DNA from 2 places in the Thauera aminoaromatica genome. Region 2 is predicted to be linked to the other one. Evidence: predicted binding sites of a transcription regulator. Region 2 holds the regulator's gene; the other holds the start of a gene.

Region 1 (15,290 bases), 1.6 Mb from region 2:
TTTGCCGGCGTACACGTGAGCCCGGAAGGCGAGCTGATGAGCGAGGCCGAATGGACACACCGCCACCGGGAGTGGCTGCCCACCGCGGCCGATCGGCTGTTCGTGCATTCGCTGATGGGCCGCTGCCTCGAGCCGGGCAAGTTCGCCAACTGGATCGCACCACCGGCGCGCGGCGTCAACGACCAGCCGGTCGAATTCGAGTACGTTCGCTTCAACTGACCGACCGCGACGGGGGAATAGGGGGAATAGGGGACAGACCCCAATTTTTCCCAAAAGCCGGCCGTGTTCCCATGGCGGGCTTTTCCTTGCTGCGCTTTCTCTACTCCGACTCGAACAAGTCCCTGCTCGCCGGCACTTCCGGAGGTTTCGGCGGGCGCCCCGCCCTGCCCGGCGTAACGCGGCGGCTGAGCGCGCCCGCAAGCTGGACGGCAAGACGATCGTTGCCGAGCGCGTCGTTGCCCTTGGTCGCCGCGCGGATCGGGTCCACTTCGCTGGGCGCCAGGGCGTTCTGAAAGAGCCCGTGGTAATGCTCGGCACGAATCCGATGATCGGCGTCGAGGGCCGTGAAGACGGCATGCGGCCGGATCAGCTCGTCCGCTTCACCCTGCGCGTTGCAGCGGTAGCTCGACCAGCGGTAGGCGCCCGGGTGATCCACCATACCGGCCCGCACCGGGTTGAGTTCGATGTAGCGCATGCAACTCAAGAGATGGAGCGCGTGCTGCACGAGGCACGAGCGATACTGCCCCTCCCACAGCGTGCCGCTGCGCGCGTAGGCACGATTGACACGCCCTGCGGTCCGGCGCAAGGTTTCTCAGAGGCTGCGCCGCAGCCGACCGGCAAGACCACAAACTCAAAGGAGACAAGGCGATGTCCGAACAACGCGAACCCCATGTCGCGCAGAAAGCGCCCTATGCCGTCGAGGTCGAGGCGGGCAAGAAGTATTTCTGGTGCGCCTGTGGCCTGAGCAAGAAGCAGCCGTTCTGCGATGGGTCCCACAAGGGCAGCGGGTTTGCTCCCACCGCCTTCACCCCCGAGAAATCGGGCACGGTCCATCTGTGCGGCTGCAAGCACACCGCCAACGCGCCGTATTGCGACGGAACGCACACGAAGCTGTGACCGGGCGGCCATGCGCCTCCTGCTTGCCTGCCTGGGCCTGTTGCTGCCGATTGCCGCAGCCTGCGCCGAGACGGACGAGGCAGCCTTGTGGGCGGCCTTGCGCGACGGCGGGCATGTCGCGCTGATGCGCCATGCGATCGCACCCGGCGTCGGTGACCCGGCGGGCTTTCGGCTGGACGACTGCACCACCCAGCGCAAGCTGTCGGCGCAGGGTCGGGCGCAGGCGCGCGCGATCGGCGAGCGCTTCCGCGCCAACGGCATCGCCACCGCGGCGGTGTTCTCCAGCCAGTGGTGTCGCTGCCTCGATACGGCGCGCGAACTGGCGCTGGGCGAGGTGGTGGCGTTCCCGGGGCTGAACTCGTTCTTCGCCGACCGCGGCGAGGAGGCGCGGCACACCGCTGCGGTCCGCGCGCTGATCGGGGAACGCGCGCGCAGTCCCTTGCCGCTGGTGCTGGTGACGCATCAGGTGAACATCACCGCGCTGACGGGGGTGTTTCCGGCCTCGGGCGAGATCATCGTGCTGCGGGTCGACGGCGACACGCCGAGCGTGGCCGGCCGCATCCGGACCGATTGAGACAGCCGGCTCGCCTTTTCCTGCCGTGCATCGCGGGGACGGCGAAAACGCCCACCCGCGCTACTCGCCCTCCACCCCTTCGAAGACCTCGGCCACCGGGCAGCGCAGGCCGACGCTCGCGAGTTCCAGTTGCTCGTCGAGGGCGAAGGGGTAGAGCACCCAGTGCCCACTGTCGTCGCGCCGGAAGACCTCGATACGACGCTCTTCGAGCGAGACGAGTACATATTCCTGCAGCGCAGCCAGCGTGCGGTAGGCGGCGAACTTGTTGCCGCGGTCGTAGGCCTCGGTGGACGGCGAGAGCAGCTCGACGATCAGCAGCGGGTGACGCTTGACGTGGCTGGCCTCGGCGCTGCGGTCGCGCGGGTCGCAGGTCACGAGGATGTCGGGGTAGAAGAAGCTGTTGGCCGCCTCGACGTGGACCTTCATGTCGGCGATGAAGGGCTTGCAGGGGGTACCGCGCAGATGCGCATGCAGGCCGGCGAAAAGGTTGCCGGCTGCCGTACCGTGCGCGTCCGACGCGCCGCTCATGGCGAAGACCTCGCCATCGACGTATTCGCTGCGGATGGGCTGATCCTGTTCCCAGGCCAGGTAGTCGTCGGGGCCGAACGGGATCTTGGGCTGGGGCAGGCTCATCGGGCGTCCTCGCTGCAATTCGTTGCGGTTTGCGCTTCGAGCATAGCGGCGAGGGACGGGACAGGCAATCGAGAGGCCCGTCTTCCGGGTCGTCGGACGACGAGTGCAGCGGCTCAGCTCACCGGCGCATAGAGCGGATACAAGGTGTCCTCCTCGCGCTGGATGCGATCGACCAGCACGGCTCCGACGCGCTCGAGGTCGGCGGCGAAGCTCGCGGCGAGCGCCGGGTCTTCGCCGAGGCGGACGTAGCGGGCGAGGAAGGCGATCACCTTCTTGCCGATCTCGTCCATGTCGTGGCGGAACTCGTGCATCAGCGCGTGGCTCACCGGATCGTCGGCGAGGGTGTGCTCGAGATACACGTACAGGCGCACGTTCTCGACCAGCAGATGGGCGTGCAGGTCGACGCGGAAGCGCTCGAGCAGGGGCACGACCTCGTCGAAGCGCCCCGCATGCGCGGCCTCGCGGATGGCGCCGAAGCGTTCGAGCATCAGACGATGATCGCGCACCAGGCGCTCGACCAGTTCGGGGCTGTAGCGGATGGTGGTGCCGGGAGCGAAGCTCTCGGAGTCCTCCATGGAATGCGCGGGTTCGGGGGCAGGAACCGTGGCGGACGAGGGCGCGGCCTCCGCCTTGGCCTGGTGCTTGCCGAACAGCCAGTCGAGCAGGAACATGATGTGCTCCGGATGGAGCCGCGGAGGGCGGCCGATGCGTGAAGGATTCCGACGCTAATACAGGTGCATGATGGACTTCCATGGCACAGATCAAATCCGCGCCGGATCCATCCGCGACACCGGCGTCACCCGGAATTTTGTGCTTGATCCCGCGCAGGGCGTCCGCGCCCGCGCTGCGGGATAATCGCGGTCGTTCCACGACGGATCCGCCACCATGCCCGCCAGCTCAGCCACCAGGCCACGCGCCCTGCTCGTCTTCACGAACCTGCCCGACGCCGCCAGCGCCGAGGCCCTGGCGAACGCGCTGATCGACCGGCAGCTCGCCGCCTGCGTGAACATGCTCGCGCCCTGCACCTCGGTGTATCGCTGGCAGGGCGCGACCGAGACCGCGACCGAGGTACCGCTGCTGATCAAGACCACGCCGGCGCGCTACGCCGCGCTGGAGGCGGCGATCCGGGCCCACCACCCCTACGAACTTCCGGAGATCGTCGCGGTCCCTGTGACGCAGGGCTTGCCCGGCTATCTCGACTGGGTCGCCGCCGGAACGAGGGACGACGACTGATCGCCCGCCGGCGCGTCCCCGGCATCGCCCCGCCCGATCGACCCGTCCGCGGGAGCCGCAGTGCGCCCGCCCACCGCCGCCTAGAAGACCACGATGCACCGCCTTTTCCTCCTGCTCGCCCTGATCGCGAGCCTGCTCCTGCCCGCCGCCGCGCGCGCCAACCCGATCGAGCCCGAGAAGGCCTTCGCGATGCGCGCGCAGGCGCTCGACGCGCAGACCATCGAGGTGGTGTTCGAGATCGCCAAGGACTACTACCTCTACGGCGACAAGTTCCGCTTCGAGGCCGAGCCCGCCGGCGTGGGCTTCGGCGCGATGGAAAAGCCCGCGGGCAAGAAGCACAAGGACGACTTCTTCGGCGAGGTCGAGACCCACCGCGGCGAGCTGCGCATCCTGGTCCCGGTACAGGCGCCCGCCGGCACCACCCGCTTCGAGCTCTTCGCCACCAGCCAGGGCTGCTGGGATGGCGGCATCTGCTATCCGCCCACCACGCAGCAGGCCTCGATCGACCTCGCCGCGCCGCCGAAGAAGGCGGGCGGCTTCCTCGACAGCGTGCTCGGCGGCCGCGCGGGCACCGGCAGCGCCGCTTCGCCCACCCCGGTCGCGCTTGCCGCGCCGGAGGACGGCAGCGGCGGCGGCGCCGTCTCCAGCGACGAGAGCGGCGACATCGCCCGCCTGCTTTCCGGCGCCAGCGTGCCGATCATCCTGCTGAGCTTCTTCGGCTTTGGCCTGCTGCTCGCCTTCACGCCCTGCACCTTCCCGATGATCCCGATCCTGTCGGGCATCATCGTCGGCCAGGGCAACAAGGTCTCGCACACGCGCGCCTTCGTGCTCTCGCTCGCCTACGTGCTGGGCATGGCGGTGACCTACGCGCTCGCCGGGGTCGCCGCCGGCATGACCGGCACCATGCTGTCGGCAGCGCTGCAGAACGTGTGGGTGCTGTCGGCCTTCGCGCTGATGTTCGTGCTGCTGTCGCTGTCGATGTTCGGCTTCTACGAGCTGCAGCTGCCCAGCACGCTGCAGAGCAAGCTGGCCGACACCGCCAGTCATGGCAAGGGCGGCCACCTCGGCGGCGTCACCCTGATGGGCGTGCTGTCGGCCCTCATCGTCGGCCCCTGCGTGGCGGCCCCGCTCGCCGGCGCCCTGCTCTACATCGCGCAGACCGGCGACGCCGTGCTCGGCGGCTGGGCGCTGTTCGCGATGGGCTTGGGCATGGGCGCGCCGCTGCTGGCGGTGGGCGTGGCCTCGCGCAGCCTGCTGCCCAAGGTCGGGCCGTGGATGGAAGGCGTCAAGAAGGCCTTCGGCGTGATGCTGCTCGCGGTTGCGCTGTGGATGATCACCCCGGTGATCCCGCCCCTGGCCACCATGCTGGGCTGGGCCGCGCTGCTGCTGTTCTCGGCGATCTTCCTGCACGCGATCGACCCGCTGCCGCCGCAGGCCAGGGGCTGGCAGCGCTTCTGGAAGGGCGTGGGCGTGGTGCTGTTGTTGGCCGGCGCGGCGATCCTGGTGGGCGCGCTCGCCGGCTCGCGCGACCCGCTGCAGCCCTTGTCGGTGCTGCGCGCGCAGGCCGCGGCGCCGGTCGATGTGCCGCAGTTCGAGAAGGTGGACTCCATCGCCGAACTCGAGGCCCGGCTCGCCACCACCGATCGCCCGGTGCTGCTCGACTTCTATGCCGACTGGTGCGTGTCGTGCAAGGAGATGGAGCGCTTCACCTTCAGCGACGCCGCGGTCGCCGCGCGCATGAGCCGCATGCTGCTGCTGAAGGCCGACGTCACCGCCAACACCGACGAGCACAAGGCGCTGCTCAAGCGCTTCGGCCTCTTCGGGCCGCCGGGCATCCTCTTCTTCGACGCTGCGGGCAAGGAACGCGAGGGCCTGCGCGTGGTGGGCTTCATGAAGGCGGCGCCGTTCGCGACGGTGCTGGACCGGGCGCTCTGAGCGAGGCCCGGCTTTTTCCCCTACAATCCCGCCTTTCCCCTTACGGTTCAAACCCTTCATGTTCTCCGGCATCGTCGCGGCCGTCGGCCGCATCGAACACGTCGAGGCGCTCGCGGACGGCGTGCGCATCACCGTGGACACCAACGGCCTCGACCTCTCCGACGTGATCGTCGGCGACAGCGTGGCGCACAGCGGCGTGTGCCTCACCGTGGTCGAGATGGACGGCCCGCGGCTGCGCTACGACGTCTCGCGCGAGACGCTCAACTGCACCGTGGGGCTGGACGCCGTCGGCGGCGAGGTCAACCTCGAGAAGTCGCTGCGCCTGGCCGACCGCCTCGGCGGCCATCTCGTCACCGGCCATGTGGATAGCGTCGGCGAGGTGGTGAAGTTCGCGCCGATCGGCGAGAGCCACGAGCTGGTGATCCGCGCCCCGGCGGCGATCGCCGGCTACATCGCGAAGAAGGGCTCGGTCACCGTCAATGGCGTCAGCCTCACGGTCAATCGCGTCGAGGGCCGCGACTTCTGGATCAACCTGATCCCGCACACGGTCGCGGTCACCAACCTCAAGCACCTCGCGCCGGGCAGCAAGGTCAATCTCGAGATCGACCTCATCGCACGCTACGTCGAGCGCATGCTCGAGTGGAAGAACGACGCCGCGCAGGCCTGACCCGCGCGCCCCAACGCAACACAAAGGAAGCAGCATGAGCGCACTCGCGCCGATCACCGACATCATCGCCGACATCAAGGCCGGGAAAATGGTCATCCTGGTCGACGAGGAAGACCGCGAGAACGAGGGCGACCTCGTCATGGCGGCCGAATTCGTCACCCCCGAGGCGATCAACTTCATGGCCAAGCACGGCCGCGGACTGATCTGCCTGACGCTCACCGACGAGCGCTGCCGCCAGCTCGGCCTGCAGCAGATGGTGCGCGACAACCGCACCCCGCACGGCACCGCCTTCACCGTGTCGATCGAGGCCGCCACCGGCGTCACCACCGGCATCTCGGCGCACGACCGCGCGCGCACCGTGCAGGTCGCGGTCGCCCGCCACGCCAGGCCGGAAGACATCGTCACCCCGGGCCACATCTTCCCGCTCACCGCGCAGAAGGGCGGCGTGCTGATCCGCGCCGGTCACACCGAGGCCGGCTGCGACCTCGCCCAGCTCGCCGGGCTCGAGCCCGCCGCGGTGATCTGCGAGATCCTCAAGGACGACGGCACCATGGCGCGCCTGCCCGACCTCGTCGAGTTCGGCCAGGCGCACGGGCTCAGGATCGGCGCCATCCGCGACCTCATCGAGTACCGCGCCGCCAACGACAACCTGGTCGACAAGGTCGCCGAGAAGGATGTGGACACCGCCCACGGCCGCTTCCGCCTCACCGCCTTCGAGGACAAGACCTCGGGCGACGTGCATTTCGCCCTGTCGCACGGCGACATCCGCCCCGAGCGCGAGACCCTCGTGCGGGTGCACGAGCCGATCTCGGTGCTCGACTTCCTCGACGCCGGCAGCGGCCACCATACCTTCCCGGTCAATCAGGCGCTCGCGACCCTGGCCGCGGCCGAGGCCGGCGTGATCGTGCTGCTCTACCGCCCGATGTCCGGCCGCGAGCTGCTCGCCGGCCTCGACGGCGGCCACGACCGCCCTACCGCGAAGTGGGACGCGCGCCTGTTCGGCGTCGGCGCGCAGATCCTGCGCGCGCTGCGCGTCGGCAAGATGCGCCTGCTCGCCAGCCCGCGCAAGATCCCGAGCATGACCGGCTTCGGTCTCGAGATCACCGGCTTCGTCGACAAGAACTGACCACGAGATCCCCCAGCATGCAACGCAACCAATCCGAGAACACCCGCCAGGGCGCCCGTTACGACGGCATCGACGAGATCGAGCCCAACTTCGCCGGCGCCGGCGTGCGCGTCGGCATCGTGATGGCGCGCTTCAACCTCGACATCTGCGAGGGCCTGCTGTCGGCCTGCACCGACGAGCTGCTCGCCCTCGGCGTCGCGCGCGAGGACATCCGCATCGTCACCGTGCCCGGCGCCTTGGAGATCCCGCTCGTGCTGCAGACCATGGCCAGGAGCGGCCGCCACGACGCGCTGGTCGCGCTCGGCGCGGTGGTCCGCGGCGAGACCTACCACTTCGAGCTCGTCTCCAACGAGATGGGCGCGGGCGTCACCCGCGTCGGCCTCGACACCGGGCTGCCGATCGCCAACGGCGTGCTCACCACCGAGGACGACGACCAGGCGGTCGCGCGCATGCACGAGAAGGGCGCCGACTGCGCCCGCGCCGCGGTCGAGATGGCCAACCTGCTGAAGGTGGTGCGATGAGCGACATCGACAACACGCAAGCCGAAGGCGCCGCCGGCGCGCCCAACCCCACCAGCAAGATGGCCCGCCGCCGCGCGCGCGAGCTGGCGCTGCAGGGGGTGTACCAGTGGCTGCTGTCGGGCAACAACGCCACCACCGTGCAGCGCCACCTCGAGTCCGAGACCGAGAACCTCGACAAGATCGACCGCGAGCTGTTCGTGAGCCTGCTGCGCGGCGCCACCGGCGCGGCCGACGAGCTGCGCGGCTGCTTCGAGCCGCTGCTGTCGCGCCCGGTCGCCGAGCTGTCGCCGATCGAGCACGCGATCCTGCTGCTCGGCACCCACGAGCTGCGCCACAACCTCGATACGCCCTACCGCGTGGTGATCAACGAGGCCATCGAGCTCGCCAAGGGCTACGGCGGCACCGACGGCCACAAGTTCGTGAACGGCGTGCTCGACAAGCTCTCCACCCGTCTGCGCCCGGAAGAGGTCGAGGCGGCGCGCGCCAAGCGCGGCTGAACGCGTTCGCATTCGCGCGCGAGCAGGGCCGCACGGCACGTGCATGGCCCGCTCACGGCCCCGGCGCCAAAGATCGCGACTTGCGTCGCTCCTACGGAAAACCGGCACAGCACCTGAAGCCCCCGTAGGAGCGACGCAAGTCGCGATCACGGCGCCCCACCGACCGCCGCATCGACAGTAGCCGCGGATCGCGGCGCGAGCCCGACCCACCCCCAACGCCTCCGACACCCCCGACACCCCCGACACCCCCGACACCCCCGACACCCCCGACACCCCCGACACCCCCGACACCCCCGACACCCCCGACGCCTCCGACACCCCCGACGCCCCCGTGGGAGCGACGCAAGTCGCGATCACGGCGCTGCAGCAAGCGCCGCACCGGTGAACATGTGATCGACCGCGGCTTCGTCTCCCGCCCTCACCGCTCGCCCATGCGCCGCGCGCGCATCACCACCCGATCGCCCGCACGCAGCTCCAGCCCGCCGTCACCTGCGATCGCAAAGCCCGTCACCCGCGCGGCGGCCGCCATGAAGCGCTGCTCGTCTTCCATCGCACGCGGCTCGCAGGCCATCCTGGTCGCCCCCAGCGGCGACAGCCGCAGGCCCTCGCCCGACAGCACATAGCTGCCGAAGTAGCGGTTGCATGCGGCCAGGCCGGCAAGCCTGCCGTCGGCCGCGAAGGCGAGCGTCACGCGCGCCGGATCGGCCACCGCGCGGCCGTCGAGCTCCACCACCGCCCAGGGCTCACCCTGCAGCAGTTGCGCGGGATCGCCACCGCAGCCGCGCAGCACGTGGTCCTGCCAGCGCACCTCGACGCTGTTCGGGTGCGTCATCCCGCTCATCGTGTCGACACACAGGCGCTCGAACACCAGCGCCTCCAGCTCGCCGCCGACGCTCGTGCCCTGGTAGCTGCGCATGCCCGCCGCCTCCACGATCAGCGGCGCAGCGGCGAACGCACGCGAGGCGCCGCCGTCGGCGATCAGCTCCAGGCCGTGCGCGCCGATGTCGAGCCGCCAAGCCGGCTCGTTCCCCACCGCGCGGAACAGCGGCTTCTCCGCCACCCGCCGGCACTCCGGCTGCTCGACGCCGGCGAGGCTCAGCCGCGCGGAGTTGCCCTTGACCCAGATGCCGGTACGCTCGTCGTCGACCGACACCATCCGCATGCCCGAGGCGCTGCGCTCGGGCCGCAGCGTGAACACCTTCCCGTCGACGCCGAGGGTGGCGAGCTCGCCGAAGTGGCGCAGCTCGACCCTGCGCTCGCCGCAGCGGAACTCGAGCGGCGGCTGGGGATCGAGCGCCGGCGTGGGGTCGGCCGGGCGCTCGGCCACGGCCTGGGGGGATGCTTCGGCGGCCAGCGCAGGCGCGGCAGGGCGGAACAGGCTGCAGCCGCCGACCAGGCCGGCGAGGAGACCGAGGCCCAACAGGGAAGAGATTTTCATCGCGAGACTCGAGGACAGGGAAAGACGGTCCGTCATTCTAGGGGTCCGCCGCCCCCTGTGCCTTCCCTCGCCTTCCCTCGCCTTCCCTCGCCTTCCCTCGCCCATCCGCCCAAGCACTCGCCGCCCCGCGCCGCCCGCCGGCTGCCCCCGGCGCTTTGCGCAGTCCGCCTTCGCGTTTCGCTTCTCTCCGCCGCCTGGGGTAAGCTCGAAGACCGAGGAGAGTCACGATGCATGAGATGTCCCTGGCCGAGGGTGTGCGCACCCTCATCGAGGACGCCGCGGCGGCCGACGGCTTTGGCCACGTGCGCGCGGTCGTGCTGGAGATCGGGGAACTCGCCGCGGTCGAGGTCGAGGCGCTGCGTTTCTGCCTGGACGTGGTGCTGGCCGACACCATCGCCGCCGGCGCCGCAATCGAGGTCGAAACCCTGCCCGGCGCCGGCTGGTGCCCCGCTTGCGCGCAAGAGGTGCCGATCCACCAGCTCTACGACCCCTGCCCGCACTGCGGCGGCTACCGCGTGCAGACCACTGCCGGCCGGGAGATGCGCGTGAAGGCGCTGGAGGTGGACTGAAGATGGGCCGGCGCTCGAAGGCCAGACGCGGCTCCGGTCACGCAAGGCGGCGCCCCGCCCGGACCCCCGATGTTTACACGGGGCTCCAGTACGCGATGGTTGCACCGGGCTCCGGTGCGCGATGGTTTTTTTGTAGGAGCGACGCAAGTCGCGATCCAGCCGCACGGGCAAGCGCCTGCGCCCGCCCCCTCGCCGCAATCGCGACTTGCGTCGCTCCTGCGTCCACCTGAACGGCCGCGGTCGGGTCAGGGGCGTGATCCTTACCGGCAGCAAGGAGAAACGAGAGATGTGCACGACATGTGGTTGCGGCAGCGGTGAAACCCGGATCGGCGCGCTCGGTGGCGGGCGCCCCGCGGGTGGCGCACACCCGCGGCCCGGCGCGACGCGCACATGGCGTGCCGTCGGCGGGCACGCTGCCACCCCGCCCCGCGGCTTGTCGCCCGACACGTCGTCATTCTCGCCCGTTACCGCCGCGGACACGACGCCCACCTCGCACCCCGCCGCGCCCGGCCACCACCATCTCGACTTCGGCAGCGGTCCGGCGCACGCCCACGCGCCCGGCCTCAGCCAGGCGCAGATGGTGAAGATCGAGCGCGACATCCTCGGCAAGAACGACGCGCGCGCCGCGGAGAACCGCGCCTGGCTGGCCGAGCGCGGCATCTTCGCGCTCAACCTCGTGTCCAGCCCGGGTTCGGGCAAGACCTCGCTGCTGGTGCGAACCCTGCAGCTGCTCGGCGGGCGCGTGCCCGCCGCGGTGATCGAGGGCGACCAGCAGACCGAATTCGACGCCGAGCGCATACGCGCCACCGGCGTGCCGGCGCTGCAGATCAACACCGGCAAGGGCTGCCACCTCGACGCCGACATGGTCGCGCGCGCGCTGCCGCGCATGGAGCTCGCCGCGGACAGCCTGCTGCTGATCGAGAACGTCGGCAACCTGGTGTGTCCGGCCGCGTTCGACCTCGGCGAGGCGCACAAGGTGGCGATCTTCTCGGTCACCGAGGGCGAGGACAAGCCGCTCAAGTATCCCGACATGTTCGCCGCCGCCGACCTGATGCTGCTCAACAAGACCGACCTGCTGCCCTACCTCGCCTTCGACACCGAACGCGCGATCGACTTCGCGCTGCGGGTGAATCCGCGCCTGCGCGTGGTCCGGACTTCAGCCACCAACGGCGAGGGCCTGGACGAATGGATCGCCTGGATCGAGGCCGGACTCGCCGCCGCGCGTGCACGGCGTGCCGCAGGCCTGCGGGCATGAACATCGCCAGCCCGGCCACCGGCATGGAAACGAAGGGGGCGTCCCTGTCGAGCCCAGCCGCATCCACCCCGATCGGCGTGGCGCTGGGGCTGCCCTCCGTCGGCGCCGGCGGTCTCCCGGAGGCGCTGCCCATCCTCGCCCTCGGCGCCTGGTTCAAGCACGCCGCCTGCCTGCTAGAGGACGGTCGCGCACAGTTCGGCCCCAACCTCGGAGACCTCGACAACGCCGACGCCTGCCGTGCGGTGGAGCCGGCCGCGCTGGCCCTGCTCGCGCGGGCGGCGACCCCGGTACGCGCGATCGCCCACGACCTCCACCCCGATTTCCACTCCACCCGCGTCGCCTGCGCGCTCGCGGCGCGCCTGGGCGTGCCTGCGATCGGCGTGCAGCACCACCACGCCCACGTCGGTGCGGTGCTCGCCGAGCACGGCCGCTTCGACGCACGCCCGGTGCTCGGACTGGCGCTCGACGGCGTCGGCCTCGGCACCGACGGCGAGGCCTGGGGTGGCGAACTGCTGTGGGTGGCGGGCGGCGAGTTCGTCCGCCTCGGCCACCTGCGCCCGCTGCGCCTGCCCGGCGGCGACCGCGCCGCGCGCGAGCCCTGGCGCATGGCCGCCGCGCTGCTGCACGCCAGCGGCCGTGGCGACGAGATCGCGCGCCGCTTCCCCGGGCAGCCGGCGGCGGCGCTGCTCGCCCAGGTGCTCGCCCGCCCGGCGCTGAGCCCGCCGAGTTCCAGCCTCGGCCGCCACTTCGACGCCGCCGCCGGCCTGCTCGGCCTGTGCGAGGTCATGCACAACGAGGCCGAGGCGGCGATCGCGCTCGAGCGCCTGGCCTCCGGCACGGCCGCGCCGGAGGTGACTCCCGGCGACTGGCGGATTTGCGACGCAGGCGGTGCGCTGCGCGGACAGGCCGATGGAGCGCGCTCGCGCACCGACCGCGGGGCGCCCGCAGCAGGCTCCGTCCCGCAGCCGGACGACCGCGCGCATCCCTACGCCGGCGCGCAGCCGCCCGGAGGGACGCTCGAACTCGATCTCCACCCCCTGCTGCTGCGCCTCGCCGACGAACCCGAGCCCGCGCGCGGCGCGGCACGCTTCCAGGCCACCCTGGCCGCCGCGCTCGTCGCCTGGGTCGAGGAGGCACGGCAGCGCACCGGCTGCGCCACGGTGGTGCTGTCGGGCGGCTGCCTGCACAATCGCCTGCTCGCCGACGCGCTCCACGCCGCCCTGCCGGCGCGCGGTTTCGAGGTGCTCGGCGCGCGCCGCCTCTCTCCGGGCGACGCCGGCCTCGCGCTCGGCCAGGCCTGGGTCGCCATGCACCGGCTCGCTGCAACCAAGGAAGACTGAACATGTGCCTCGCCATCCCCGCCCGCATCGTCGAACTGCTCGCCGGCGACCAATGCCGCGTCGAGCTCGGCGGCGTGCGCAAGGAGATCTCGCTCGCCCTGGTCGACGGCGCCGCCGTCGGCGACTACGTGATCGTGCACGTCGGCTATGCGCTGACCCGGCTCGACCCCGAAGAGGCCGCACAGACCCTGGCGCTGATCGCCGACGCCGGCATCGACCCCGCGCGCGCGCTCGGCGGCGAGCACCCCGCACCCGGTGCGGCGCGCTGAAGTGCGCCATCGAGTAATGGAATACGAGGCTGCGCGATGAAATACGTGGACGAGTTCCGCGACGGCGCCCTCGCCGCCGGGCTGGCGCGCGCGCTCGCGCGCGAGGTCGACCCCGGCCGCGACTACGCCTTCATGGAGTTCTGCGGCGGCCACACCCACGCCATCTCGCGCTACGGCGTGGCCGACCTGCTGCCACCCAACGTGCGCATGATCCACGGCCCCGGCTGTCCGGTGTGCGTGCTGCCGATCGGTCGCGTGGACATGGCGATCGGCCTCGCGCTGGCGCGCCCCGAGGTGATCCTGTGCAGCTACGGCGACTGCCTGCGCGTGCCCGCCTCCGACGGCCTTTCGCTGCTGAAGGCCAAGGCACGCGGCGCCGACGTGCGCATGGTGTACTCCGCCGCCGACGCGCTCGCGCTCGCCGTGCGCGAACCCGCACGCGAGGTGGTCTTCTTCGCGATCGGCTTCGAGACCACCACGCCCCCCACCGCGCTCGTGCTGCGCGAGGCCGCCACGCGCAGGCTCGCCAACTTCAGCGTGATCTGCAACCACGTGCTGACGCCGCCGGCGATCACCGCGATCCTCGACTCGCCCGCAGCCAGCCGGCTCGGGGCGCTGCACCTGGACGGGTTCATCGGCCCCGCCCACGTGTCCACCCTGATCGGCAGCCGCCCCTACGAAGCCTTCGCCGCCCGCTACCGCAAGCCCGTGGTCATCGCCGGCTTCGAACCGCTCGATGTGATGCAGGCGATCCGCATGCTGGTGCGCCAGGTCGACACGGGCCGTGCCGAGGTCGAAAACGAGTTCACCCGCGCGGTGGTGCGCGACGGCAACCCGAAAGCGCAGGCGATCGTGTCGGAGGTGCTGGCGTTGCGCGACGAGTTCGAGTGGCGCGGCCTCGGTGTGCTGGCGCGCTCCGCGCTGCGCATCCGCCCCGCCTTCGCGCCCTGGGACGCCGAGGCGAAGTTCGGTCTCGACTACCGCCCCGTGCCCGACCACCGCGCCTGCGAATGCGGCGCCATCCTGCGCGGCGTGAAGAAGCCGACCGACTGCAAGCTCTTCGGCACCGTGTGCACCCCGGAAACGCCGATGGGCTCGTGCATGGTGTCCTCCGAGGGCGCCTGCGCCGCGCACTACAACTACGGGCGCTTCCGCGACGTTCCGGTACATGTCGTCGGCACCTCCGCACCCCCGAATCCGGACCAGGAAACCGCATGAACACCGTCAAAACCGGCTACGTCCGCCCCCTGGACCTGCGCAAGGGCCGCGTCGACCTCGGCTTCGGCGCCGGCGGGCGGGCGATGGCGCAATTGATCTCCGAACTTTTCCTGCGCGCGTTCGCCAACGACTGGCTCGCCCGCGGCGACGACGGCGCGGTGCTGCCCGCTCCCGCAGCAGGCGAGCGCCTGGTGATGGCGACCGACGCCCACGTGGTGAGCCCGCTGTTCTTCCCCGGCGGCGACATCGGCAGCCTGTCGGTGCATGGGACGGTGAACGACCTCGCGGTGATGGGCGCACGCCCGCTGTACCTCGCCGCCAGCTTCATCCTGGAAGAAGGCTATGCGCTCGCCGACCTCGCCCGCATCGTCGAATCGATGGCCTCCGCGGCGCGCGCGGCCGGGGTGGCGGTGGTGACCGGCGACACCAAGGTGGTCGAACAGGGCAAGGGCGACGGCGTGTTCATCACCACCACCGGGGTGGGGGCGCTGCCGGCCGGGCGCGATCCGGGCGGCGCACGGGCGCGGCCGGGCGACGTGGTGCTGGTGTCGGGGCGCATCGGCGACCATGGCATGGCAATCATGGCGCAGCGCGAGTCGCTCGCCTTCGACTCCGAGATCGTCTCCGACAGCGCGGCGCTGCACGGCCTGGTCGAGGCGCTCTACGCCGCGGTGCCGGCCGAGGCGGTCCGCGTGCTGCGCGACCCCACGCGCGGCGGACTGGCGACCACCTTGAACGAGATCGCCGCGCAGTCGGGCGTGGGCATGGAGCTCGACGAGGCGGAGATCCCGGTGTCGGCGCAGGTGCAGGCTGCCTGCGAGCTGCTCGGGCTCGACCCGCTCTACGTCGCCAACGAGGGCAAGCTGGTGGTGCTGTGCGCTCCGGAGCACGCCGGCGCG
Region 2 (15,290 bases):
GGTGCTGTATTCGGCCGCGCCCTTCTTCCAGCGCGCCTGGCGAGACCTGCGCCTGCGCCGCCTGGGCATGGACGTGCCGGTCGCGCTCGGCGTGGGCAGCGCCTTCGCCGCCAGCCTGTGGGCGACGCTGACCGACGGGCCGGAAGTCTATTTCGATTCGGTGACGATGTTCGTGTTCTTCCTGCTCGGCGGGCGCTACCTCGAGATGATCGCGCGCCAGAAGGCGGTACGCGGAGTGGAGGAATTGGGCAAAGCCTTGCCCTCGTTCGCCGAGCGCATCGCCGGCTGGCCGGGGGAGTCCGCCGGCGAACGCGTGCCGACCTCGCAGCTGGTGGCGGGGGACGTGCTGCGTGTGCGCCCGGGCGAGGTGATCCCGGTCGATGGTCTGGTGGTCGAGGGTCGCGGCGAGGCCAACGAGGCGCTGCTGACCGGCGAGAGCATGCCGGTCCCCAAGGCGGTCGGCGATCGTGTCACCGGCGGCAGTATCAACGTGTCCTCGCCGCTGCTGGTGCGCGTCGAGCAGGTCGGCGACGCCACGCGGCTGGCGGCGATCCGTCGCCTCATGGAACGCGCAGCGACCGAGAAGCCGCGCATCGCCTCGCTTTCGGACCGCATCGCCGCCTACTTCATCGTCACCTTGCTGGTGCTGGCCGCGGGAACCGGGGTGGCCTGGTACCTGATCGATCCCGCGCGTGCGCTGTGGGTCTTCGTGTCGGTGCTTGTGGTCGCATGTCCGTGCGCGCTCTCGCTCGCCACGCCGACTGCGCTCACCGTGGCCACGGACACGCTGGCGCGCATGGGTGTGCTGGTGACGCGCGGGCATGCGATCGAAACGCTGGCGCGGGCCAATCGTTTCGTCTTCGACAAGACCGGCACCCTCACGCTCGGCAAGATGCGGGTGGAGGAGGTGTGCGCGCTCGGCAGCGTGGACGCGGACCGGCTGGTGGTGCTGGCCGCGGCGATCGAGCAGGGCTCTGCGCACCCGGTTGCTGCCGGCCTGCGCGCGGCGGCGGGTGAGGCGGCCTTGCCGGCGGTGGCCGAGCTGGCTGCCGAGACCGGGCAGGGGATGCATGGCGTGGTCGAGGGCGAGCGCCTCTGGATCGGCCGCCCGGGCTGGGTCGCGGGTGTCGCCGGCCTCGCCGCGCCTGCTGCGCTCGCGGGCTTCGCCGCGCCCGGCGGCACGGTGATCGCACTCGCCGGGCGGGGCGGCTGGCTGGGGCTGTTCCGCCTTGGCGACAGCCTGCGCGCGGATGCGCCGATGATCACCCGTCGCCTGGCGGCCGAGGGTGCGGCGCTCGGCCTGCTTTCCGGCGACGCGCAGCCGGTGGTGGATGCGGTCGCCGCCCGGCTGGGAATCCACGACGCGCGCGGTGGCCTGGATCCGCAGGGCAAGCAACAGGCGATCGTCGACATGCAGCGCGACGACAGGGCGGTCGTGGCGATGATCGGCGACGGCGTGAACGACGCCCCGGTACTCGCCCAGGCCCACGTTTCGGTGGCGATGGGCGGCGGTACCGACCTCGCGCGCAACCAGGCCGACATCGTGCTGCTCAACGAGCGCTTCGTCAGCCTTGCCGACGGGATCGTGCTTGCGCGCAGGACCCTGCGCATCATCCGGCAGAACCTGTGGTGGTCGTTCGCCTACAATTTCACCTCGGTGCCGCTCGCCATGGCGGGGCTGGTGACCCCGTGGATGGCCGGCATCGGCATGGCGGCGAGTTCCTTGCTCGTCGTGCTCAACGCGATGCGCCTGCAGCGCGCCACGCGCACCGAGCGCGCAGGCGCGGAGAACTGAGATGGAAAGCCTCTACTTGCTGATTCCGCTGTCGGTCGTGCTGGTCTTCGTCATCGGGGTGTTGTTCTGGTGGTCGCTGCGCAGCGGCCAGTACGACGACCTCGAGGGTCCGGCCTACCGGCTGCTGATGGACGACCGCGAACAACTCCCGGCGGACGGGCAGGAGCGGGATGCAGACCCGTCCGGCGAGGTGGCTGCGAATGCGGTTTCCGATCGCCGTACCGGTTCCGCGGGTGAGCAATCGAGGTTTCGTTGACCTGCGTCAACTGCTGTCTCATGTAACGGTGGAAAATGTCGGCGTTGCGACCGATCGCCTTTCATGACGATGGCGAGTGGTCCGGGGTTTATGTCTCTCTGTTGGGGTTGGGGGTGCGTGCAGACGCACCCTTTTTTTTGCCTCTCGAAAGGCATGCCGAAACCGCTGGATGCCTTGCAGGCATTGGCTTCCAGCCCGCTCGCACGATTGCGCGCCGCGCTCGTTGCTGGGTTTCGGGTTTGTTTTTGGACTAACTCCAATTTCCCCTTCCTTGGCCCCGTCTGCTGCAATACAATATTGACTTGTGTCAAATTGCGTATGTGGTCGTGGCGTATTCTCGCCCGAGTGGTTCGCCGCGGAAGTCTGCTGCGGCGCGACGCAAGCAGGGGTTTTCAAAAACAAAGAGGTGATCCAGATGCAATCGCAAGCGACTTATAACTATAAAGTCGTGCGCCAGTTCGCCATCATGACGGTGGTGTGGGGCATCGTGGGCATGCTCGTCGGCGTGATCGCCGCGGCACAGCTCGTGTGGCCCCAGTTGAACGTGCACGAATTCCTGCATTTCGGCAGGCTCCGTCCGCTGCACACCAACGCGGTGATCTTCGCGTTCGGTGGCTGCGCGTTGTTCGCGACGTCGTACTACGTCGTCCAGCGCACTTGTCACACCAGACTGTTCGCGCCGGGCCTGGCCGCGTTCACCTTCTGGGGCTGGCAGCTGGTCATCCTGCTTGCCGCGATCACCCTGCCGCTGGGTTACACCACCTCCAAGGAATACGCCGAGCTCGAATGGCCGATCGACATCCTGATCGCGATCGTGTGGGTGTCCTATGCCATCGTGTTCTTCGGCACCATTGCCAGGCGCAAGGTCTCGCACATCTATGTGGCGAACTGGTTCTTCGGCGGCTTCATCCTCACCGTCGCGCTGCTCCACATCGTGAACAGCGCCGCGATCCCCGTCTCGCTGACCAGCATGAAGTCCTATTCGGCCTATGCCGGCGTGCAGGACGCGATGATCCAGTGGTGGTACGGGCACAACGCGGTGGGCTTCTTCCTGACTGCGGGCTTCCTCGGCATGATGTACTACTTCGTGCCCAAGCAGGCCGACCGTCCGGTGTATTCCTATCGCCTGTCGGTGGTGCACTTCTGGGCGCTGATCTTCACCTACATGTGGGCGGGTCCGCACCACCTGCACTACACCGCGCTGCCCGACTGGACCCAGTCCGTGGGCATGGTGTTCTCGCTGATCCTGCTGGCGCCGTCCTGGGGCGGCATGATCAACGGCGTGCTGACCCTGTCGGGCGCCTGGCACAAGCTGCGCACCGACCCGATCCTGAAGTTCCTCATCACCTCGCTGTCCTTCTACGGCATGTCGACCTTCGAAGGCCCGATGATGTCGATCAAGACGGTCAACGCGCTGTCTCACTACACCGACTGGACCGTCGGCCACGTGCACTCCGGCGCGCTCGGCTGGGTGGCGATGATCTCCATCGGCTCGGTGTACTTCCTGCTGCCGCGCCTCTACGGCAAGAGCGAGATGTACAGCGTCAAGCTGATCAACGCCCACTTCTGGATCGCCACCATCGGCATCGTGCTGTACATCGCCTCGATGTGGATCTCTGGTGTGATGCAGGGCCTGATGTGGCGCGCGACCAACCCGGACGGCACGCTGACCTACTCCTTCGTCGAGTCGGTCAAGGCCAGCTACCCGTTCTGGACGATCCGCTTCATCGGCGGCGCGATGTTCCTCGGCGGCATGCTGATCATGTTCTACAACATGGTGAAGACGATCGCCGGCCAGAAGGCCTATGACGCCCCGGTGCTCGCGCCCGCGGCTGCCCACGCCTGATCGGAGAACAACAACATGGCTCAATCGAAACACGAAAAGATCGAACGCAACGTATTCCTCATGATCGTGCTCACGCTGATGACCGTCAGCGTGGGTGGTCTGGTGGAGATCGTGCCGCTGTTCTTCCAGCACTCGACCACCACCGCGATCGACCACAAGGGCAATGCGCTCGACGTCAAGCCGTACGATCCGGTCCGTCTCGTGGGGCGCGACATCTACGTCCGCGAAGGCTGCTACAACTGCCACTCGCAGATGATCCGTCCGTTCCGCGCCGAGACCGAGCGCTACGGCCACTATTCGGTCGCCGGCGAGTACATCTACGACCACCCGTTCCAGTGGGGCTCCAAACGCACCGGTCCGGACCTCGCCCGCGTCGGTGGCCGCTACTCCGACGAATGGCAGCGTGTGCACCTGCTCAATCCTCGCGACGTCGTGCCCGAGTCGAACATGCCAGCCTTCCCCTGGCTCGATCGCCCGGTCAGGGCGGCGGACATCCAGGACCGCATGCGCGCGCTCAACAAGGTCGGTCTGCACAAGTACAGCGACGAGGAGATCGCCGCCGCGCCGGCCGCGCTCGAGGGCAAGACCGAACTCGACGCCGTCGTGGCCTACCTCCAGGGGTTGGGCACCGCGATTTCGCACTTCAGGTAAGGAAGCACTCGCGCCGTGGATATCAACGATTTCCGTAGCCTGATCACCGTGCTTGGGCTGCTCTGCTTCCTGGGTATCTGTGCCTGGGCGTACAGCAAGCAGGCGAAGGCCGGTTTCGACGAGGCGGCGCGTCTGCCCCTGAGCGACGACGACCTACCGGCCCCGCGCGGCCGGCAAGACCAAGAGGGAAAAACAAATGGCTGACTTCATCAGCGGTTTCTGGAACATGTATGTGATGGTCCTCGTGGCCCTCTCCATCCTGTTCTGTGTGTTCGTGCTGGCGTCGAACATGACCAAGCGCGAGAAAGGGCCGGTGCAATTGCATGGCCATGTGTGGGATGAAACGCTTGCGGAGTACAACAACCCCCTGCCGCGGTGGTGGATGTACCTGTTCTGGATCACCATCGTGTTCGCGGTGGTTTACCTGGCGATCTATCCCGGCTTTGGCCGCAGCAACCAGAGCCGCGGTCAGTGGGCGCAGTACGATGCGGAGATGCAGGCCGCCCAGGAGCGTTTCGGTCCCGTGTTCGCCAAGTATCGCGAGATGGACGTGATGGCGGTCGCCGCCGATCCCGAAGCCAACGCGATGGGCAAGCGCCTGTTCCTGACCTACTGCCAGCAGTGCCACGGCGCGGCGGCGCAGGGTGCGAAGAGCTTCCCCAACCTGACCGACAGCGAGTGGCTGTGGGGCGGTGCGCCGGAAAACATCAAGGAGACCATCACGAACGGGCGTAACGGCGTGATGCCTCCGTTCGGTCCCGCGCTCGGCGCCGACGGTGTCAAGGATGTCGCCAACTACGTGCGTTCGATGAACGGCCTCGCCCACGACTCCGTGCGCGCGCAGCGCGGCAAGGAAGCCTTCGAGTCCAACTGCGTGGCTTGCCACGGTGCGGATGCCAAGGGCAACCCGATGCTCGGCGCGCCCAACCTGACCGACAACCGCTGGCTGTACGGCTCGTCCGAGGCGGTGATCATCGAGACCGTCACCAACGGCCGCAACAACAAGATGCCCGCCTTCGGTGCCTTCCTCGGCGAGGACAAGGTGCACCTGCTCGCCGCCTACGTGCTGAGCCTGAGCAAGAAGTAAGCGTCACCCGCAGTAGCTGCAGCAGCATCGCATCCCCGGGAGGAAGGGGCCCTCCCGGGGTTCTCGATAACAACAAGAACAAGAATTCATCGGTAACAAGGCCATGAAAAGCGCATCCCCCGAGCCGCAGAAGGCGGCAAGACCCTCCAACCCCGAGTCCTCCCAGGACACGCTCTACGCGGCACGCAAGAAGCTCTACGTGCGCTCCGTCACCGGCCTGTTCGCCAACTGGCGGTGGGCGTTGGTGTGGATCACCCAGATCTTGTTCTACGGTCTGCCCTGGCTGAGCTGGAACGACCGCCAGGCCGTGCTTTTCCATCTGACCGAACGCAAGTTCTACATCTTCGGCTGGGTCTTCTGGCCGCAGGACGTGTTCTTTCTCGCGATCCTGTTGATCATCTCGGCCTACGCCCTGTTCTTCTTCACCGCGATCGCGGGCCGCCTGTGGTGCGGATATGCCTGCCCGCAGACGGTGTATACCGAGATCTTCATGTGGATCGAGGAGAAGATCGAGGGCGACCATACCCGCCGCCAGAAGCTCGACCGCGCGCCGATGAGCTCCGGCAAGGCGTTGCGCCGCGCCGTCAAGTTCCTCGTCTGGGGCATCGTCGCGCTGTGGACCGGCTTCACCTTCGTGGCCTATTTCTCCCCGCTCGACGAATTGCTGGCCTCCTTCAACGGCCTCACCTTCGGGCCCTGGGAAACGTTCTGGATCCTGTTCTACGCCGGCTTCACCTACCTCTTCGCCGGCGTGCTGCGCGAGCAGGTGTGCAAGTACATGTGCCCGTACGCGCGCTTCCAGGCGGTGATGTTCGACCCCGACACCCTGGTGATCACCTACGACGAGGCACGTGGCGAGCCGCGCGGAACGCGCAAGAAGGGCATCGATCCGCGCTCCGTGTCCAAGGGCGACTGCATCGACTGCGGCATCTGCGTGCAGGTTTGCCCGACCGGGATCGACATCCGCGATGGCCTGCAGTACGAATGCATCGGCTGTGCCGCCTGCATCGACGCCTGCGACCAGGTCATGGACAAGATGAACTACCCGCGCGGCCTGATCCGCTACTCGACCGAGAACGCGATGAAGCGCAATTGGGGCTCCAAGGAGATCCTCGCGCACGTGTTCCGGCCGCGCACGCTGATCTACGGCACCATCCTGGCCGCGATCTGCGCTGCCTTCGTGTGGGGCCTGGCTGCGCGCGAACCGCTGCGCGTCGACGTGCTGCGCGACCGCTCCTCGCTCGGACAGGAGATCGAGGGTGGCCTGATCGAGAACGTGTACCAGCTCCAGGTCATGAACATGACCGAGTCGCCGCGTGCGTTCAGCATCGGCGTCTCCGGCCTGAACGGAATCCGCATCAAGGGTCCGCAGCGGGTCGAGGTCGCGCCGGCCGGCGTGCAGTCGGTCACCGTACAGGTGCACGTCCCCTACGACGAAGGCAAGCCGGGGGCCAACACGATTTTCTTCGACGTCGCTGCGGAGGATGATCCCGCCTTGACGCTCAAGGAAGAGTCCACTTTCCTGGTACCGCGCTGACATGCGAAGCAAGAAGCCCGAAGCCCCGGTCGAGCCCTGGTACCGCCAGGGCTGGCCCTGGTTCCTCATCGCCCTGCCCGCGACCGCGGTGGTCGCCGGCATCGCCACCCTGGTGATCGCCGCGAAGACCTTCGACGGCATGGTGGTCGACGACTACTACAAGGAAGGCCAGGCGATCGTGCAGACCCTCGGCCGCGTCGAGCACGCCCGCGAGCTCGGCTTGCGCGCCGCCTTGCGCATCCGCAGCGACTCGATCCACGTGGAGCTGACGGCTACCGCGCCGGGCAGCCTGCCCGACAGCATCCGCCTGACCGTCGCCCACCCCACGCGGAGTGGCCTCGACCAGGAGCTGCTCGTCCGCGGGCGCTCCGGTGTGTATGAGGCCACGCTCGCACCGCTGAGCACCGGTCGCTGGTTGTTCGTGATACAAGACGAGGCCCGAAGCTGGAGAATGGACGGGTCCGCTTACCTCCCTGCAGAGATGGAGATCCGGATGGATCCGAATGTCTGAGTTTCTTGCAAAGGGAGAAGCACCATGGCCTGGGAATTGTTGTTCAAGAGCGATATCGGTCTGCTGAGCGTCTTCACCATCGTCTTCATTCTGGTGATGGCCGTCTACCTTTACCGCTTCGCCCGCCGCCATATGGCGGAGGACGAGCAGAAGGCCCGTAGCGCCCGCTCATGAGCGATCCGCACCGCGGATGAAAACGGCCCGCACGAGCGGGCCGCATGCTTTGGGGGGGCCGCGCGCGGGGCCGATGCCGGTGTCAGCGGTAGACCAGAACCGGCGTCTTGCTGTGGGTCAGCACCTTTTGCGTCTCGGAGCCGAGCAGCAGGCCTGCGATGCCGCGACGGCCGTGCGAGGCCATGAAGATGAGGTCGCAGCCATGGCGGTCGGCGGCGTCGATGATCGCCTCGTAGGGCACCTCATTGACCGCGGTGTCGCTGTCGCAGGCCACGCCCGCCGCTTCCGCCGCACCGCGCGCCTTTGAAAGGATCGCCTCGGCTTCGGATGCAGCCGATTTCGCGAACTGCTCGGGCGTGGTCGGATCGATCAGCGCGCCCTCGCCGTAGATCGGCATCGGGAAGTCCGGCTGCGAATAGAAGAAGGTGATGCGCGCGCCGGTCTCCTTCGCGAAGGAGACGGCACGGGCGACCGTGCTGTCCGAGAGTGCCGAGCCGTCGGTCGGTACCAGGATGTGCTTGAACATGACGTACGCTCCCTGTGGTGTGTCGTGCTTCGATTATAGCGAGCGGATGGGGTCCGCCATGATTGATCATGATCAAGCCGTCGAGCGATCACGAAGGGCACAGTGGGAACCCCTGAAAGATCGGCGAGGCCAGCGATGATGCTCACCTTCCTTGGCGCTGCGGGCGAGGTCACCGGCTCCTGCCTGCGGGTCGATCACGAGCGCGGTGCATTTCTGGTGGATTGCGGCCTTTTCCAGGGCGGGCGCGAAGCCGACCGCAAGAACCGCGACGCCCTCGATTTCGAGCTGCGCGACATCGATTTCGTGCTCCTCACCCACGCCCATCTCGATCACTCCGGCCTGCTGCCGCGCCTCGTGGCACTGGGATATCGAGGGCGCATCTTCGCCACCACGGCCACTGTCGATCTGCTCGGCGTGATGTTGATGGATTCCGCCCATATCCAGGAGAAGGAGGCCGAGTGGGCGCTGCGCGACACGCGCTCGCGCAAGATGGCACGCCGGGCGGAGGTGGCCCCGCTCTACACCGTGGAGCAGGCGCGTACCAGTCTGGGCCGTTTCGTCCCCACCGACTACGACGACTGGATCGAGCCCGGCCCGGGCGTGCGCTGCCGCTTCCGTGACGCCGGGCACATCCTCGGTTCGGCGATCCTCGAGATCGACGTCGGCGAGCGCGGCCACACCCGCCGGCTGGTCGCCTCGGGCGACATTGGCCAGCCGATGCGCCCGGTGCTGCGGGACCCGGTGCGGATCGCCCGGGCCGACTACCTGTGCGTCGAGTCGACCTACGGCAACCGCGCCCACCGCTCCTTCGCCGCCACCTGCGACGAGCTCGCGCTCGCCTTGCGGCGCACGCTCGAGGTCGATGGCGGCAACGTGATCATCCCGGCGTTCGCGGTCGGGCGTACCCAGGAAGTGCTGTTCGTGCTCGCCGACCTGGTGCGCGCCGGACGCATCGCCCGGCTCGACGTCGTGGTCGACTCGCCGATGGCCTCTGCGGTCACCGCGCTCACCGTGCGCCACACCGCCCTCTGGGACGATGAGACGCGTGCGCTCTACGCCTGGGCCGAGGCCAACTCGGGACGCTTCCGTGTGCGGTTCGTGCAGGACGTCGAGGAATCGAAGGCGCTCAATGCGGTGCCGGGCGGGCTGGTCGTGATCTCGGCAAGCGGCATGTGCGATGCCGGTCGGATCAAGCACCACCTGCGCCACAACCTCGGCCGGCGCGAGTGCGCAGTGGTCATCGCAGGCTTCCAGGCTGCCGGCACGCTCGGCCGCCGGCTGGTCGACGGTGCGCACCAGGTCACCCTGTTCGGCGAACGTATCCCGGTGCGTGCGCGCATCCATACCATCGGCGGGCTCTCCGCCCACGCCGACCAGCCCGCACTCCTCGACTGGCTGCGCGGCTTCGGCGAGGCGCCGCGGCGCACCTTCGTGGCGCACGGCGAGCCGGCCGCCTCCGCCACCTTCGTCGAGGCGGTCGAGCGCGAACTGGGCTGGAGCAGGGTCGAGGCGGCGCGGCCCGGCGTGCCGGTCGTGCTCGAGTGAGCGTCCGCGCGCAAGCGGACCGGGAGGGCGGCGAGGGCCGCTCAGGCGTTGTAGCGCGACAGCCGTACCGGATCGTGCAGACTCACGCGCTTGCCCTGCACGGTGATCAGGCCGGCGTCGCTGAGGTCGTGGAAGATGCGCGACAGGGTCTCGGGCGTCAGGTTGAGGCGCGAGGCGATCACCTGCTTGCTCGTCGGCAGCGCGATCTCGCAGGGTGCGTCGTTGTCGGCCACCTGCAGCAGGTAGCCGATCACGCGCTGGGTGCTCGAGCGCAAGGAGTAGGTCTCCACGTCCTGGATCAGCCCGTGCAGGCGGATCGCCATGCCGGCGAGCAGCTTGCGCGCGAAGGTGGAGTCCTGGTCGATGAGTTCGCTCACCACCGCCTGGCCGACGTGCACCAGCACGGTCTCGCTCAGGGCCTCGGCGAAGACCGGGTAGGGGTGGTTCATGAACATCACGGCCTCGCCGAAGCTCTGCATCGGGCCGATGATCTCGACCACCTTCTCGGTGCCTTGCGAGGACGAGAAGGCGAGCTTGACCTGGCCGGAGACCACGAAGTAAAAGCCGTGCGGCAGGTCGCCGCGCTGGAACAGCACTTCGCCGCGGGCGACCTGGCGCTCGCGGGTGTAGCGCGCGACCAGCTGGATGTCCGCCTCCGACAGTTCGCTGAACAGCGGGATGCGGCGCAGCAGGGAGGGGATGTCGAGCGGGGTCGTGTTGGGCATCTGGAACTCTCCGTCTGGGGACGCAATTTCAATTCGGCCGGTTGTCGAGCGGCGCCCTGACCGGCTTTCGTTAGGATCGTGGATGTACTACCTGATCAAGAACCTGCATGTGACCTGCGTCGTGCTGAGCGCCGCCGGCTTCCTGCTGCGCGGCACCTGGATGCTCACCGGCAACGCCCTGCTGCAGCACCGCCTGACGCGGCTCCTGCCGCACCTCGTCGACAGCACGCTGCTGCTGTCTGCGATCACGCTGGCGGTAATGATCGGGCAATACCCCTTCAGCGCCGGCTGGGTCACGGCGAAGGTGATCGGCCTGCTCGCCTACATCCTGCTCGGCACGTTGGCGCTCAAGCGCGGACGTACCCGTGGCGTGCGGCTCGCCGCCTTCGCCGGCGCGATCCTGGTCTATGCGTGGATCGTGTCGGTGGCGCTGAGCAAGAACGTCGCCGGCTACCTCGCCTGAGCCGTCGAGCCCCGGGTCGTCCCGGCCACGGCGTGCTCAGCGCGCGCCGTGCTGGTGCTGGATCAGGCGCTTGAGGCCGGCGAGGTCGAGCAGGTGTACGTGCTTCTGCTGCACCGCGATCAGCCCGTCCTCCTGGAAGCGCGAGAAGGCGCGCGACACCGTCTCGAGCTTGAGTCCGAGGTAGGAGCCGATCTCCTCGCGCGTCATGCGCAGGTTGAACTCGCTCGGCGAGAAACCGCGCGCCGTGAAGCGCTGCGACATGTTCAGCAGGAAGGCGGCCAGGCGCTCTTCGGCGCGCATCGAGCCGAGCAGCATCATCACGCCGTGATCGCGCACGATCTCGCGGCTCATGACCTTGTGGAACTGAAGTTGCAAGCCCTCGATCTCATGCGACATCTGCTCGAGCTTGTCGTAGGCGATCACGCACACCTCGCTGTCCTCGAGCGCCACCGCGTTGCAGCTGTGGGCCTCGGTGCTGATGCCGTCGAGACCGAGGATCTCGCCGGTCATCTGGAAGCCGGTCACCTGTTCGCGACCGTCCTCGAGCAGCACGTCGGTCTTGAACGAGCCCGCGCGGATCGCGTAGATCGCCTCGAAAGAGTCACCGGCGCGGTAGAGATTGTGCTGGCGCTTGACCTTGCGGCGCGCGCCCACCAGTTCGTCGAGCCGGCTCAGCTCACGATCGGACATTCCGAAGGGGAGGCACAACTCGACGAGGTTGCACTGCGAACAGGCCGATTTGAGCCCATCCACGGTAATTGGCACGCTAGCCCTCATCTGCACGATAATCCTGCTTTCCTGACATTAGAGACGCCTGCGCTGGAGTGGCGGGATTGCTAATCACACCCGTTGACCCAAGTCAACCAACATTACGGAGGCTTCTGCCATTGTTCGGCAGACAGCCCGCCAGCAAGATCATGAAAAGCCAGACCGACCTCATCTTCGACCCGCAACTGATCCGCAAATTCGACATCAACGGGCCGCGCTACACGTCCTATCCCACGGCGGACCGCTTCGTCGAAGCCTTCAATGCAGAGGCGCTGCGGGCCTGGCTGGCCAAGCGGGCGGTGGGCGGCGTAAGCAAACCGCTCTCATTATACTTCCACATCCCCTTCTGCAACACGATCTGCTACTACTGCGCCTGCAACAAGATCATTACCAAGGATCATGGGCGCTCGGCCAAGTACCTGAAATATCTCGCGAAAGAAATCGAGATGCAGGCCGCTTGCCTGGAGGGGAGCCGCCAGGTCACCCAGCTCCACCTCGGCGGGGGCACGCCGACCTTTTTGTCGCACGACGAGATGCGCGAGCTCATGGCGGCGGTGCGCGAGCACTTCACGCTGGTGCCCAACGGCGAATACTCGATCGAGGTCGACCCGCGCAAGGTCGATTTCGACACCGTGAAGCTGCTCGCCGAGCTCGGCTTCAACCGCATGAGCGTGGGCGTGCAGGATTTCGCCGAGGACGTGCAGCAGGCGGTCAATCGTATCCAGAGCTTCGACGAGACCAAGCTGGTCATCGACGCCGCGCGCGCCAACGGCTTCAAATCGGTGAGCATGGACCTGATCTACGGCCTGCCCCGGCAGAACCCGACCAGCTTCGACCGCACGCTCGACCAGGTGCTGGAGATCTCGCCCGACCGCATCTCGCTGTACAGCTACGCTCACCTGCCGGGCCTGTTCAAGCCGCAGCGCCGCATCAACAGCGGCGACATGCCCACGGCCGACACCAAGCTCGCGCTACTGCAGCTCGGCATCCGCCGGCTCACCGAGGCGGGCTACGTGTATATCGGCATGGACCACTTCGCCAAGCCCGACGACGAGCTCACCATCGCCCAGCGCCAGGGCCGCCTGCACCGCAACTTCCAGGGCTATTCCACCCACGCCGAATGCGACCTGCTCGCCTTCGGGGTGTCGGCGATCGGCAAGATCGGTCCGGTGTACGCGCAGAACGTGAAGACGCTCGACGAGTACTACGACGCGCTCGACCGCGACGAGCTGCCGGTGCTGCGCGGCATCGAGCTCACCGCCGACGACCTGCTGCGGCGCGCGATCATCCAGGCGCTGATGTGCCACTTCGAGCTCTCGATGCAGTCGATCGAGATCGCCTACCTGGTCAACTTCCGCGAGTACTTCGCCGAGGAACTCGCCGATCTGCAGGAAATGGAGAAGGCCGGGCTGGTCAAGATCGACGGCGACTGGATCAGCGTGCAGCCCGGCGGCCGCCTGCTGGTGCGCGGCATCGCGATGGTGTTCGACCGCTACCTGCGCGCCGACCGCGAGCGCCAGCGCTACTCGCGGGTGATCTGAACGCCGCACGGATTGCGCACCGCAGCGTAGAATGAGGGCCTCGCATTTCCCGCGGGGCCCTTTTCTTCTTCATGCCCGAAACCGGTTATCTCGCCGTCTTCCTGATCGGCCTGCTCGGCGGCACCCACTGCGTGTCGATGTGCGGCGGCATCGTCGGCGCGCTCAGCATGCAGGTGCAGGTGCCCGGCAGCCGGCCGCAGTGGCCGCTGCACCTGGCCTACAACCTCGGGCGCATCGGCACCTACACCTTGCTCGGTGCCGGTGTCGGCCTGCTCGGCTCGGTCGGCCTGCTCTACGAGGGCATGCTGCCGGTGCAGATGACGCTGTACGTGCTCGCCAACCTGATGCTGGTGGCGCTCGGGCTCTACCTCACCGGCTTCACCCGCCTGCTCGCGCCCATCGAGCGCGTCGGTCACCTGCTGTGGCGGCGCATCCAGCCCGCCACCCGGCGCTTCCTGCCGGCGCGCTCGGTCGGGCAGGCGCTGCCGCTCGGCATGCTGTGGGGCTTCATCCCCTGCGGGCTCACCTATTCCATCCTCGCCACTGCGCTCGTCACCGGATCGGGTGCACGCGGCGCCGGCCTGATGCTGGCCTTCGGGCTGGGCACGCTGCCCAACCTGCTGCTGGCAGGCATGCTCTTCAAACGCTTCCGCGACATCACCCGCCACCCGAGGGTGCGCCTGGCCTCCGGGCTCCTCGTGCTCGGCTTCGGCCTGTTCGGGCTGTACCACGCCCCCTCGCTCGGTGGCGACCTGTGGCGCGGCGTGGTGTGCGTGACCTGAGGGTGCGACGGCACGCCCCTTTCAACCCATCGGGAGTCCTGGATAAATGAACGAAACGACGATCAAGGTCGAAGGCATGAGCTGCGGCGGCTGCGTGAAGAACGTCACCGGCGTGCTGAAGGCGCTGCCCGGCGTGGAGGACGTGCGGGTGTCGCTGGAAGGCGCATCCGCCACCGTGCGCCACGATCCGGCCAAGGTGTCGATCGACGCGTTGCGCGCCGCGGTCGAGGGCGCGGGCTTCGATTCCCCGGCCTGATCGGCAGCCTTAGCCGGGGGCATCGTCGCAGTGCAAGACATTGTGGTTTCCCCCTATAATCCGCGCACAATTTTTCCACGGGAGGGATGTATGGGCTTCGAACAGGTCAGCGCCGGCAAGGACGTGCCGAACGACATCAACGTCATCATCGAGATCTCCGCCCAGGGCGATCCGATCAAGTTCGAGGTGGACAAGGACAGCGGCGCCGTCTTCGTCGACCGCTTCATGGGCACCTCGATGCGCTACCCGCTGAACTACGGCTACGTCCCGCACACCATCGCCGGCGATGGCGACCCGGTCGACGTGCTGGTCGTGACCCCGTTCCCGCTGCAGCCTGGCGTGGTCATCCGCTGCCGTCCGGTCGGCGTGCTGAAGATGGAAGACGACGGCGGTGTCGACGCCAAGGTCGTTGCCGTGCCGGTGTCGAAACTGACCCCGCTGTACGACAAGGTGCAGACCACCGACGACCTGCCCGAGCTGCTGATGAAGCAGACGGTGCATTTCTTCGAGCATTACAAGGACCTCGAGCCCGGCAAATGGGTCAAGGTCCTGGGCTGGGGCACGGTCGAGGATGCCAAGGCCGAGATCGTGAACGGCCTAGCGGCTGCCAAGAAGTAATCCCGGGAACGCACGTTTCCGGATGACCCGGGGCCCACGCATGCGTGGGCCCCGGCCGTTTACGGCGCGAGTGACGTGACACTGACGGGATTGGCAGTGCCTTGTCGGCCATGGGGGCTGATGTGGCAGCCGAGTCGCGGGGCAGGGGCCGGGTTCGCGGCTTGCGCTTCTCCTACAGCGGCTGCCACCTGCGAGGTCTCGTGCAGGAG

The links. The regulator FNR, encoded in region 2, switches genes on or off when oxygen is low (the NO sensors DNR and NnrR bind a similar motif). The targets are predictions, from matches to a motif close to TTGANCTAGNTCAA.
Region 1: a site for FNR is predicted at 3,075-3,088, ahead of TMZ1T_RS18960 (hemerythrin domain-containing protein). Genes of this name have one in related genera too.

The regions. Positions count from the first base shown of each region.
Region 1 is NC_011662.2:4,307,602-4,322,891, forward strand. It holds gene boxB (benzoyl-CoA 2,3-epoxidase subunit BoxB) at 1-219, shown strand, start outside; gene TMZ1T_RS18940 (hypothetical protein) at 320-694, opposite strand; gene TMZ1T_RS18945 (CDGSH iron-sulfur domain-containing protein) at 868-1,116, shown strand; gene TMZ1T_RS18950 (histidine phosphatase family protein) at 1,127-1,690, shown strand; gene TMZ1T_RS18955 (Uma2 family endonuclease) at 1,751-2,323, opposite strand; gene TMZ1T_RS18960 (hemerythrin domain-containing protein) at 2,437-2,994, opposite strand; gene cutA (divalent-cation tolerance protein CutA) at 3,209-3,556, shown strand; gene dsbD (protein-disulfide reductase DsbD) at 3,650-5,491, shown strand; gene TMZ1T_RS18975 (riboflavin synthase) at 5,550-6,158, shown strand; gene ribBA (bifunctional 3,4-dihydroxy-2-butanone-4-phosphate synthase/GTP cyclohydrolase II) at 6,193-7,284, shown strand; gene ribH (6,7-dimethyl-8-ribityllumazine synthase) at 7,302-7,805, shown strand; gene nusB (transcription antitermination factor NusB) at 7,802-8,302, shown strand; gene TMZ1T_RS18995 (META domain-containing protein) at 8,721-9,740, opposite strand; gene hypA (hydrogenase maturation nickel metallochaperone HypA) at 9,968-10,309, shown strand; gene hypB (hydrogenase nickel incorporation protein HypB) at 10,596-11,564, shown strand; gene TMZ1T_RS21695 (Kae1-like domain-containing protein) at 11,561-12,904, shown strand; gene TMZ1T_RS19015 (HypC/HybG/HupF family hydrogenase formation chaperone) at 12,907-13,173, shown strand; gene hypD (hydrogenase formation protein HypD) at 13,210-14,391, shown strand; gene hypE (hydrogenase expression/formation protein HypE) at 14,388-15,290, shown strand, end outside.
Region 2 is NC_011662.2:1,408,650-1,423,939, forward strand. It holds gene TMZ1T_RS06250 (heavy metal translocating P-type ATPase) at 1-1,795, shown strand, start outside; gene ccoS (cbb3-type cytochrome oxidase assembly protein CcoS) at 1,797-2,051, shown strand; gene ccoN (cytochrome-c oxidase, cbb3-type subunit I) at 2,467-3,897, shown strand; gene ccoO (cytochrome-c oxidase, cbb3-type subunit II) at 3,913-4,548, shown strand; gene TMZ1T_RS06270 (CcoQ/FixQ family Cbb3-type cytochrome c oxidase assembly chaperone) at 4,564-4,752, shown strand; gene ccoP (cytochrome-c oxidase, cbb3-type subunit III) at 4,745-5,635, shown strand; gene ccoG (cytochrome c oxidase accessory protein CcoG) at 5,739-7,172, shown strand; gene TMZ1T_RS06285 (FixH family protein) at 7,174-7,683, shown strand; gene TMZ1T_RS20500 (DUF3149 domain-containing protein) at 7,708-7,857, shown strand; gene TMZ1T_RS06290 (universal stress protein) at 7,940-8,383, opposite strand; gene TMZ1T_RS06295 (MBL fold metallo-hydrolase RNA specificity domain-containing protein) at 8,519-9,928, shown strand; gene TMZ1T_RS06300 (Crp/Fnr family transcriptional regulator) at 9,970-10,653, opposite strand; gene TMZ1T_RS06305 (SirB2 family protein) at 10,736-11,116, shown strand; gene fnr (fumarate/nitrate reduction transcriptional regulator Fnr) at 11,153-11,893, opposite strand; gene hemN (oxygen-independent coproporphyrinogen III oxidase) at 12,034-13,425, shown strand; gene TMZ1T_RS06320 (sulfite exporter TauE/SafE family protein) at 13,497-14,207, shown strand; gene TMZ1T_RS06325 (heavy-metal-associated domain-containing protein) at 14,254-14,463, shown strand; gene ppa (inorganic diphosphatase) at 14,554-15,081, shown strand.